DNA from 2 places in the Pseudomonas sp. NFX224 genome. Region 2 is predicted to be linked to the other one. Evidence: riboswitches for the same ligand, from Rfam matches in the RefSeq annotation. Region 2 holds a riboswitch; the other holds the start of a gene.

Region 1 (4,507 bases), 2.2 Mb from region 2:
CGAGGAGTTTCCATGACCGCTATTACCATCACCGACGCCGCCCACGATTACCTGGCTGATCTGCTCTCCAAGCAGAACACCCCGGGCATCGGCATCCGCGTCTTTATCACCCAGCCTGGCACCCAGTATGCAGAAACCTGCATTGCCTACTGCAAGCCGGGCGAAGAAAAACCTGAAGACACGGCGCTGGGGCTGAAAAGCTTCACCGCTTACATCGATCACTTCAGCGAAGCCTTCCTGGACGACGCGGTTGTCGATTACGCCACCGACCGCATGGGCGGCCAGCTGACCATCAAGGCTCCAAACGCCAAAGTGCCGATGGTCAACGCCGACAGCCCGGTCAACGAGCGCATCAATTATTACCTGCAAACCGAGATCAACCCGGGGCTGGCCAGCCACGGCGGTCAGGTCAGCCTGATCGACGTCGTTGAAGACGGCATCGCCGTTCTGCAATTCGGCGGCGGTTGCCAGGGCTGCGGCCAGGCAGACGTCACCTTGAAGGAAGGCATTGAGCGCACCTTGCTCGAGCGCATCCCCGAGCTCAAGGGTGTTCGCGACGTGACCGACCACACGCAGAAAGAAAACGCCTACTACTAAGGTGTTCGCTGCGAAATGAAAAAACGGCGCTGTGGCGAGGGAGCTTGCTCCCGCTTGATGGCATAGCCATCACAAAGTCAGCCAATGCATTTTCCCGTGATGAATGTGTTAGCTGATATTGGGACCGCTTCGCGGTCCAGCGGGAGCAAGCTCCCTCGCCACAGGTGCTTCAGGGCCTATAAAGATGCGCATGCCCTGCGCGATACAGCGACGATTCGCTGAAATGGTCGCTGCCCAGCACCCGACCCACCAGAATCAACGCCGTACGACGGAAGCCCTTGGCTTCAACCTTCGCGGCAATGTCCGCCAGCGTCCCGACCACCCAATCCTGATCCGGCCAGGTCGCCCGGTGCACCACTGCAATTGGGCAATCCGCGCCGTAATACGGCAGCAGTTCCTCGACAATCTTCGTCAGGTGATTAACCCCCAAATGAATCGCCATGGTCGCGCCATGCTGCGCCAGACTGGAAAACTCCTCGCCCGGCGGCATTGCGGTTTTGTCGGCGTAGCGGGTCAGGATCACGCTTTGGGAGATGTCCGGTAACGTCAATTCGGCGCCCAACAGTGCCGCACAGGCCGCGGTTGCGGTGACGCCGGGGATGATTTCGAACGGAATGCCGAGCTCGCGCAAGTAGCGAATCTGTTCGCCGATAGCGCCATACAGGCTCGGATCGCCGGAATGCACCCGCGCCACATCCTGGCCGTTGGCGTGGGCGGTCTTGATCAATTCAATGATCTGTTCCAGGTGCAGTTCGGCGCTGTTGACCACCGTTTCGGCGTGATGGCCTTCAAGCACTGCAGCGGGCACCAGTGAGCCGGCATAGATGATCACCGGGCAGCTGCGAATCAGCCGTTGGCCTTTGACGGTAATCAGTTCCGGGTCGCCGGGACCTGCGCCAATGAAGTAGACGGTCATCGTCGGTTCCTGTGGGAAAAAGGGTCTGCGCAAGGCTTCAGATGAAGATTGCTCATGATCGAATGCGCGGATTATCGGGGATTTTATGCGGCGCTGGCCAATGCCAGCGTGGCCTGGGCATATTTCTGTCGCGGGATCAGCAGCTTTGCCGGTGCATTGGCCAGTTGTTCGGCCAGGGCCAGGGCGGCGCTTTCCGCCACGCCATAGCATCCGGTGCGCTCGAATGCGATCTCGGAATGGTGACTGAGTTGTGGCTGATAACCGGCCAGTTGTTCGCTGCTGAAATACATCAGTGGCAGCGCCAGTTGCGCGGCCAATTCCATCAGCGCCGGTTCATCACGCTTCAAGTCGATACTGGCCAAAGCCTTGATTTGATCCAGCCCGATTCGATGCGCTTGCAACGCCTGATCCAGCAGCGCCCGCAACGTATTGACGGGGCAGCCGCGCTGGCAGCCCAGGCCGACCACCAGGGTCGGCGCTGTGCTGACATCAGTCATGCGTGGTATTGACCATCGCTTTTGCGGCGGAACAACCAGGCGCTGATCAGGCCCAAGGCCAGCCAGAACGCCACGTTGGTCAGCTGCGAAGCGATTTTGAATTGGGCTTCGAGTGCTTCCGGCGCGAGCATCGAATGCACTTCCGGTTGCGGGGCGCCAATCACATGGGGAACGGCGATGATCGCCGCGCCAAGGACTTTCATCAGCCAGTGGCGGCTGAACACGATCAGGGCGATGCCGACAGCGGTGGACGCGGCAGTGCCGATCCACCAGAACTGCCGCTGCGCCAGATCGGCAGCAGCGGTGCCTGGCAGTTCAGGCGGCAGGCCGAGGGTCGGCGCCAGCACGAAGGTCGCATAACCGGCCAGGCCCCAGAGCAGGCCCTGAGAGGTTTTGGTCGGTGCGCGCAGGGTGTAGAGGCCAGCGAGCATCAGTGCGAAACCGACCGCCACCACCAGATTGCCGCCAGTGGTCGACAGCACGCGCTGCCAGCCGTCTTCCGGCTCCCAGGCTTCGGCATCGTGGGTGTGAGCGGCGGCAGCGCCCTCGGCGTGGGCATGTTCGTGGACTTCAACAGCGGCCGGTTCGGATTTCTCGTAGGTCTCGGCCTGCAAAATCAGCGGCGACACCCAGAAACTTTGCAGCAGGGTCAACAGCAGGGCAGCGAGCAGCCCGGTGAAACCTGCGGTTTGCGCAATACGCTTGATCATGTCGGCAGGTCTCAATGGCACGGGAATGCGGAGCTGTGGCGGGTATCGTGAGCAGCGTTGTGCACCGCTTCAATGTGCGAGAAACCGGCGAAGTACACCAGGCACGCGCCGAGGATCGACGCGCAAACGGCGGCGGTCAGGCGTTGAGTCAGGGTTGTGGTGGCGCTGGAAGAGCTGCTGTGGCCGGTGCTGCTGATGATCGACATGGCGTTTCCCTCTGGTCTGTCAGCGGGGAATCAAAAGCGCATGCAGAGTCTCCGCACGAACGGGCGCGCAGAGATTCGAACAGCGCCCGCCCACCGCGGGTTTGTCATTCAGTGATTGTGTTTTCACTTTGTGTTGCGGGCCGGTCTCCGGGCTCGCGAGGGGCGCAGGCCTGAGCCTGATCCTGCAAGCATCACCTTCCCATGCCTGGTTGGCACAGTGGATCTGACGCTTCACTCGCTTACCGTTGCGGGGGCAGCACCGGACTGACATGGCTTTGAGTAAAGCACATGATTCACCGGTTTCCCGTTTCACCCTGTGAAGGGCACCCGTAACAAGGTGTGTAGGAGAGCATGGGCAGGGGTTGGGCGTCAATTGGCAAGGGTTCGCATTTAAGGGTCTACACAAACCAATTGTGGCGAGGGAGCTTGCTCCCGCTGGGTTGCGAAGCGACCCCTCTTACCATTATCCAGGTAAAATCTGCACTCCTGATTTGCGACGGCTTCGCCGCCGAACGGGAGCAAGCTCCCTCGCCACAGAGGATCGCAATCAACCTGCGGACATTGACCCGCCCCAATACCATGCGTAGCCTTGCGCTTTCGAGGTTCTTCGGCGTTTGTCGAAGCTAAGAAGGGAACGCGGTCAATGCCGCGGCTGCCCCCGCAACTGTGAACGGTGATGTTCGCTGCCACGCCACTGCACGCTCAACCCTTGAGCCCGCGGGAAGGCGCAGCAAACGCCAGTCGAACGACTGGCACACCGTCAGCCAGGAGACCTGCCTCGATACAGATTCTCACTACAACCGGGCGGGGTGATCCGGTGGCGAACGCTTCCGGCGCGCAGGTGCGTTGCCGGTACTCGTCCCGTATGCCCGCCACCTTGCCAAAGGGCATCCGATGAAAACACTGGCCAAACTTCCCGTCACCATCGTTACCGGCTTCCTCGGCTCGGGCAAAACCACCTTGCTGCGGCACATGCTCGACAACGCCCAGGGCCGCCGCATCGCGGTGATCGTCAACGAGTTCGGCGAGCTGGGCATCGACGGTGAAATCCTCAAGCAGTGCTCCATCGGTTGCACCGAAGAAGAAGCCAGCGGCCGCGTTTATGAACTGGCCAACGGCTGCCTGTGCTGCACCGTCCAGGAAGAATTCTTCCCGGTGATGCGCGAACTGGTCGCCCGTCGTGGCGATCTCGATCACATCCTGATCGAAACCTCCGGTTTGGCCCTGCCAAAACCCTTGGTGCAAGCCTTCCAATGGCCGGAAATCCGCAGCGCCTGCACCGTCGACGCGGTGATCACCGTGGTCGACAGCCCGGCCGTAGCCGCCGGCACCTTCGCCGCGTTCCCGGATCAGGTCGACGCCCAGCGCAAACTCGACCCGAACCTGGACCACGAATCGCCGCTGCACGAGCTGTTCGCCGACCAACTGTCCAGCGCCGACCTGGTGATCCTCAACAAGGCCGACCTGATCAGCCCGGAAGACCTGGCCCGCGTGCGCCTGGAAGTCGCTGAAGAATTGCCGCCAGCGGTGAAAGTCATCGAAGCCAGCAGCGGTCGCCTGCCACTGGACGTGCTGATCGGC
Region 2 (4,507 bases):
GCCTTCGGCAAACGTCAGGCCCAGTGACGCGGTATGCGGCCCGACGGCGTAGTCAGGCGCAATCGCCTTGGCCACCAGGTCGGGGTTTTGCGGTTCGACGCGCACGTCGACGTGCTGGCCGTAGTAGCTGAACGGCCAGCCATAAAACCCGCCGTCCTTGACCGAGGTGATGTAGTCCGGCACCAGGTCACTGCCGATTTCGTCGCGCTCGTTGACCGCCGTCCACAGCGCACCGCTTTGCGGTTCCCAGGCCATGCCGTTGGGGTTACGCAAGCCTGAGGCGAAGATCCGGTGGTTACCGGTGGCGCGATCCACTTCCCAGATCGCCGCGCGTCCCTCTTCCTGATCCATGCCGTTTTCGCCGACGTTGCTGTTCGAGCCTACGGTCACGTAAAGCTTGCTGCCGTCCTGGCTGACGATGACGTTTTTGGTCCAGTGGTGATTCAGCGTTCCGCCCGGCAGGTCGACGACTTTGATCGGCTGCGACTTGATGGTCGTGTCGCCGGTTTCATAGTGGAAACGCAGCAGTCGATCGGTATCGGCGACGTACAGGTCATTGCCGACCAGGGTCATGCCGAAAGGCGAATTGAGGTTTTCCAGGAATACCGTGCGGGTTTCGGCAATGCCGTCGTGGTTGGTGTCGCGCAGCAGCGTGATGCGGTTCGGGCTCGGTACGCCTGCTCCGGCGCGGCCCATGACTTTCCTGGTGATCCAGCCCTTGATGCCTTTATTGTCATCGGGTTTGGGCGGTGCATTGGTTTCGGCGACCAGTACGTCGCCATTGGGCAACACGTATAACCAGCGTGGATGATCAAGGCCCTCGGCAAACGCGGCCACTTGCGTGCCGCTGGCGGCGACGGGTTTCGCGCCGTCCGGCCAGCCGATCGCCGGGGCGATGTTCATCGTCGGGAACAGGGTTTTGTTGGGTTCGGGCAACTTGGGTGACGGACCGGTGCCGTCGGAGACTTGCACGCTGGAGGTTTCACCGCAAGCGGCGAGCCCTCCGGCGAGAGCGACAACGAATACGAGCTGAGACGTGCGCATGGCTGATCTTCCCTATGAGTGCCTTGATTTATTCATAGAGAAGCGTGGATGCAGGATGGTTCAACCTTCAGTTGCGCGCCTCCTTGAGCAGAACGGCAATGCCTGGGTGATAGTGGCCGGCTTCGTTGTGCAATTTGCGATAGGCATAGGGGAAATACCAGGCCACGGCACAGGCGTGCTCTTTTTGCAGATCGTCGACCATGTCCTGCAGTTCTTCCGGGGTGGCGCCATGCTGGAGTTTTTGCGGTGCGACGAACAGGCAGCCGAGTTTCAGGTCGCTGGCGTAGCTGATGCGTTTGGCATCGCTGGTGATGTCGTGCAGCGCCTGGGTCAGGTTCAAGCTGTTGACTCGCGGCCAGCGTTGCGTGGCCTGCAACCAGGCGCGTGTTTCGGCGGTGGCGATGAACAGGTCGGCGCGAGCGTTGCGCTCGCCTTCTTCGATCTGTTTGCGGGTGGGCGATTGTTGCAGGGTGATCATCTCGGCCATCCACGCAGCGCAGGACAGCAGGCCGAGGTTGGCCTTTTCGTCGAGCCAGTAGGGCGTTTCGTTATCGCCGCGCACGGCGTTGTAGCGGTCGATACAGTCAAACCAGCGCTCCAGCACCGGGCGCAGGAATTCGAGCTTCGGATTGCTGATGATCGTGCCTTGCATGGGGCTCACCCTTGTTATTGTGTTGTGAGATTGTGGCTCTTTGATATCACTGCTGGGAGTGTGGCACAAGATTGACGTCAAATTGCTGATCGGCGGCAGTTATTCACTCGCGCGCCCCGTCTTCAATTGACGCTCCCCCCCCAACCCTCTAACCTTCGCGGCTTGTTTCAGGTGCTCTGTGGCTTGGGTCGACAGAGTGAAACAGGGAAGTCGGTGAGTGGTCGCTTCAATCCATGAAGCCCCTGCGATCCCGGCGCTGCCCCCGCAACGGTAAATGAGTGAAAACTGCGTCTTGCGCCACTGTGTCGACTGTCGACATGGGAAGGCACGCAGTCCGGCCAGCGCCGCTCATGAGCCCGGAGACCGGCCTGATCCATCCAAGCGGCATCACGGTGGGCGATGCCAGGCTTCTTGCCATCTATTCTTGTGCCTGCCCGCCGTTATTCCTGCCTCAACGGAGAGCTCCCCCATGACTGATACCCCTGATCGTGACGAACGTCATCTGGCGCGCATGCTGCGCAAAAAAGCCGTGATCGACGAACGTATCGCCAATTCCCCGAACGAATGCGGCCTGTTGCTGGTGCTGACCGGCAACGGCAAGGGCAAGAGCAGCTCGGCGTTCGGCATGCTCGCGCGCGCCATGGGCCACGGCATGCAATGCGGCGTGGTGCAGTTCATCAAGGGACGCAACAGCACGGGCGAAGAACTGTTCTTCCGGCGCTTTCCGGAGCAGGTGCGTTTTCATGTGATGGGCGAGGGCTTTACCTGGGAGACCCAGGACCGCCAACGCGACATCGCTGCCGCTGAAGCCGCCTGGGCCGTGTCGCAGGAACTGCTGCGCGATCCGTCGATCGGCCTGGTGGTGCTGGATGAATTGAACATCGCTCTCAAGCACGGTTACCTCGATCTCGATCAAGTGCTCAGCGATTTGCAGGCGCGCCCGCCCATGCAGCACGTGGTGGTCACCGGTCGCGGCGCCAAGCCGGAGATGATCGAACTGGCTGACACCGTCACCGAGATGGGCATGATCAAGCACGCCTTCCAGGCCGGCATCAAAGCGCAAAAAGGCGTCGAGCTGTGAATCAACCTCGACATTGCCCGGCGGTACTGATTGCCGCGCCGGCCTCCGGTCAGGGCAAGACCACCGTCACCGCCGCGCTCGCCCGTTTGCATCGCAATCAGGGGCGCAAGGTGCGCGTCTTCAAATGCGGCCCGGACTTCCTCGACCCGATGATCCTCGAGCGCGCCAGCGGTGCGCCGGTCTATCAACTGGACATGTGGATGGTCGGCGAGCAGGAAAGTCGTCGTCTGTTGTGGGAGGCAGCGGGCGAAGCCGATCTGATTCTGATCGAAGGCGTGATGGGACTGTTCGACGGTACGCCGTCCAGCGCTGATCTGGCGCGTCATTTCGGTGTGCCGGTACTCGGCGTGATCGACGGCACGGCCATGGCCCAGACGTTTGGCGCATTGGCTTTGGGGCTGGCGCGTTATCAGCCGGACTTGCCGTTTGCTGGTGTGCTGGCCAATCGCGTCGGCACCCTGCGTCATGCGCAATTGCTCGAAGGCAGCCTCACTGAAGGTCTGCGTTGGTACGGCGCATTGTCCCGGGAAACCGGGATCGAATTGCCGAGTCGCCACCTCGGACTGGTGCAGGCCAGCGAGTTGAACGATCTCGATGTGCGTCTGGACGCGGCGGCCGATGCCTTGGCCAGCAGTTGCGAAGTCGCGTTGCCGCCAGCGGTGCAGTTCGCCGCGCCGGATGTGATCGCCGCCGAACCGCTGTTGGCTGGCGTGCGCATTGCCGTGGCCCGTGATGAAGCATTCGCCTTCACTTATGGCGCCAGTCTCGATTTGCTGCGGGCGATGGGTGCCGAGTTGCTGTTTTTCTCGCCGATCCGCGACGGACAATTGCCGGAAGCAGACAGCCTGTATCTGCCGGGTGGTTATCCGGAATTGCACCATGTGGCCCTCTCGCAAAACACCTCCATGCTGAGCGCGATTCGCGCGCACCACGCAGCGGGCAAACCATTGCTGGCCGAGTGTGGCGGCATGCTTTATCTGCTCGATTCGCTGACGGATGTCGAAGGCACTCGTGCAGAGCTGGTGGGTTTGTTGAGCGGTGACGCGGTGATGCAAAAACGCCTCGCCGCGCTGGCCTTGCAAGCGGTTGAACTGCCGGAGGGTTCGCTGCGCGGGCACACCTATCACCACTCGCTGACCACCACCGAACTGACGCCGATTGCCCGAGGCTTGAGCCCTAACGGTGGGCGCGGGGCGGAGGCGGTTTATCGCGAGGGGCGGATGACGGCCTCTTATGTGCACTTTTATTTTCCGTCCAACCCAGCGGCGATTGCTGCGTTGTTTACGCCAGCGATGAGGTCATGACAGACAACGCCTTCTCCGAAGACGACCGCGCAGCCGTCTACCGCGCCATCGCCGAACGCCGCGACATGCGTCACTTCAGCGGCGGCACTGTCGAGCCCGAATTGCTCCGGCGCCTGCTCGAAGCCGCGCACCAGGCGCCGAGTGTCGGCCTGATGCAACCCTGGCGCTTCATTCGCATCAGCGATCGCGGTTTGCGCGGCAAGATCCAGGCGCTGGTGGAAGAAGAGCGCATCCGCACCGCCGAAGCCCTCGGCGAGCGCACCGACGAGTTCATGCAGCTCAAAGTCGAAGGCATCAACGACTGCGCGGAAGTGTTGGTCGCCGCGCTGATGGATGATCGCGAGCGGCATATCTTCGGGCGCCGCACATTGCCGGAAATGGACCTGGCTTCGTTGTCCTGCGCGATCCAGAACCTGTGGCTGGCGT

Evidence for each region. A riboswitch is a leader RNA that binds a small molecule or an ion and turns the genes downstream of it on or off. The one in region 2 is predicted to bind cobalamin.
Region 1: it holds a riboswitch for cobalamin, as region 2 does, so the genes downstream of both, ACNYC6_RS01725 (CbtB domain-containing protein) here and cobO (cob(I)yrinic acid a,c-diamide adenosyltransferase) in region 2, are expected to answer to the same signal.

What each region holds. Positions count from the first base shown of each region.
Region 1 is NZ_CP183416.1:414,911-419,417, reverse strand. Features, by position in the region: gene nfuA (Fe-S biogenesis protein NfuA) at 13-597, shown strand; gene cobM (precorrin-4 C(11)-methyltransferase) at 767-1,513, opposite strand; gene ACNYC6_RS01735 (cobalamin biosynthesis protein) at 1,597-2,010, opposite strand; gene ACNYC6_RS01730 (CbtA family protein) at 2,007-2,720, opposite strand; gene ACNYC6_RS01725 (CbtB domain-containing protein) at 2,732-2,926, opposite strand; cobalamin riboswitch at 3,047-3,272, opposite strand; cobalamin riboswitch at 3,510-3,722, shown strand; gene cobW (cobalamin biosynthesis protein CobW) at 3,821-4,507, shown strand, end outside.
Region 2 is NZ_CP183416.1:4,772,475-4,776,981, forward strand. Features, by position in the region: gene ACNYC6_RS21870 (PQQ-dependent sugar dehydrogenase) at 1-1,044, opposite strand, end outside; gene ACNYC6_RS21875 (hypothetical protein) at 1,112-1,696, opposite strand; cobalamin riboswitch at 1,849-2,083, shown strand; gene cobO (cob(I)yrinic acid a,c-diamide adenosyltransferase) at 2,166-2,777, shown strand; gene ACNYC6_RS21885 (cobyrinate a,c-diamide synthase) at 2,774-4,081, shown strand; gene bluB (5,6-dimethylbenzimidazole synthase) at 4,078-4,507, shown strand, end outside.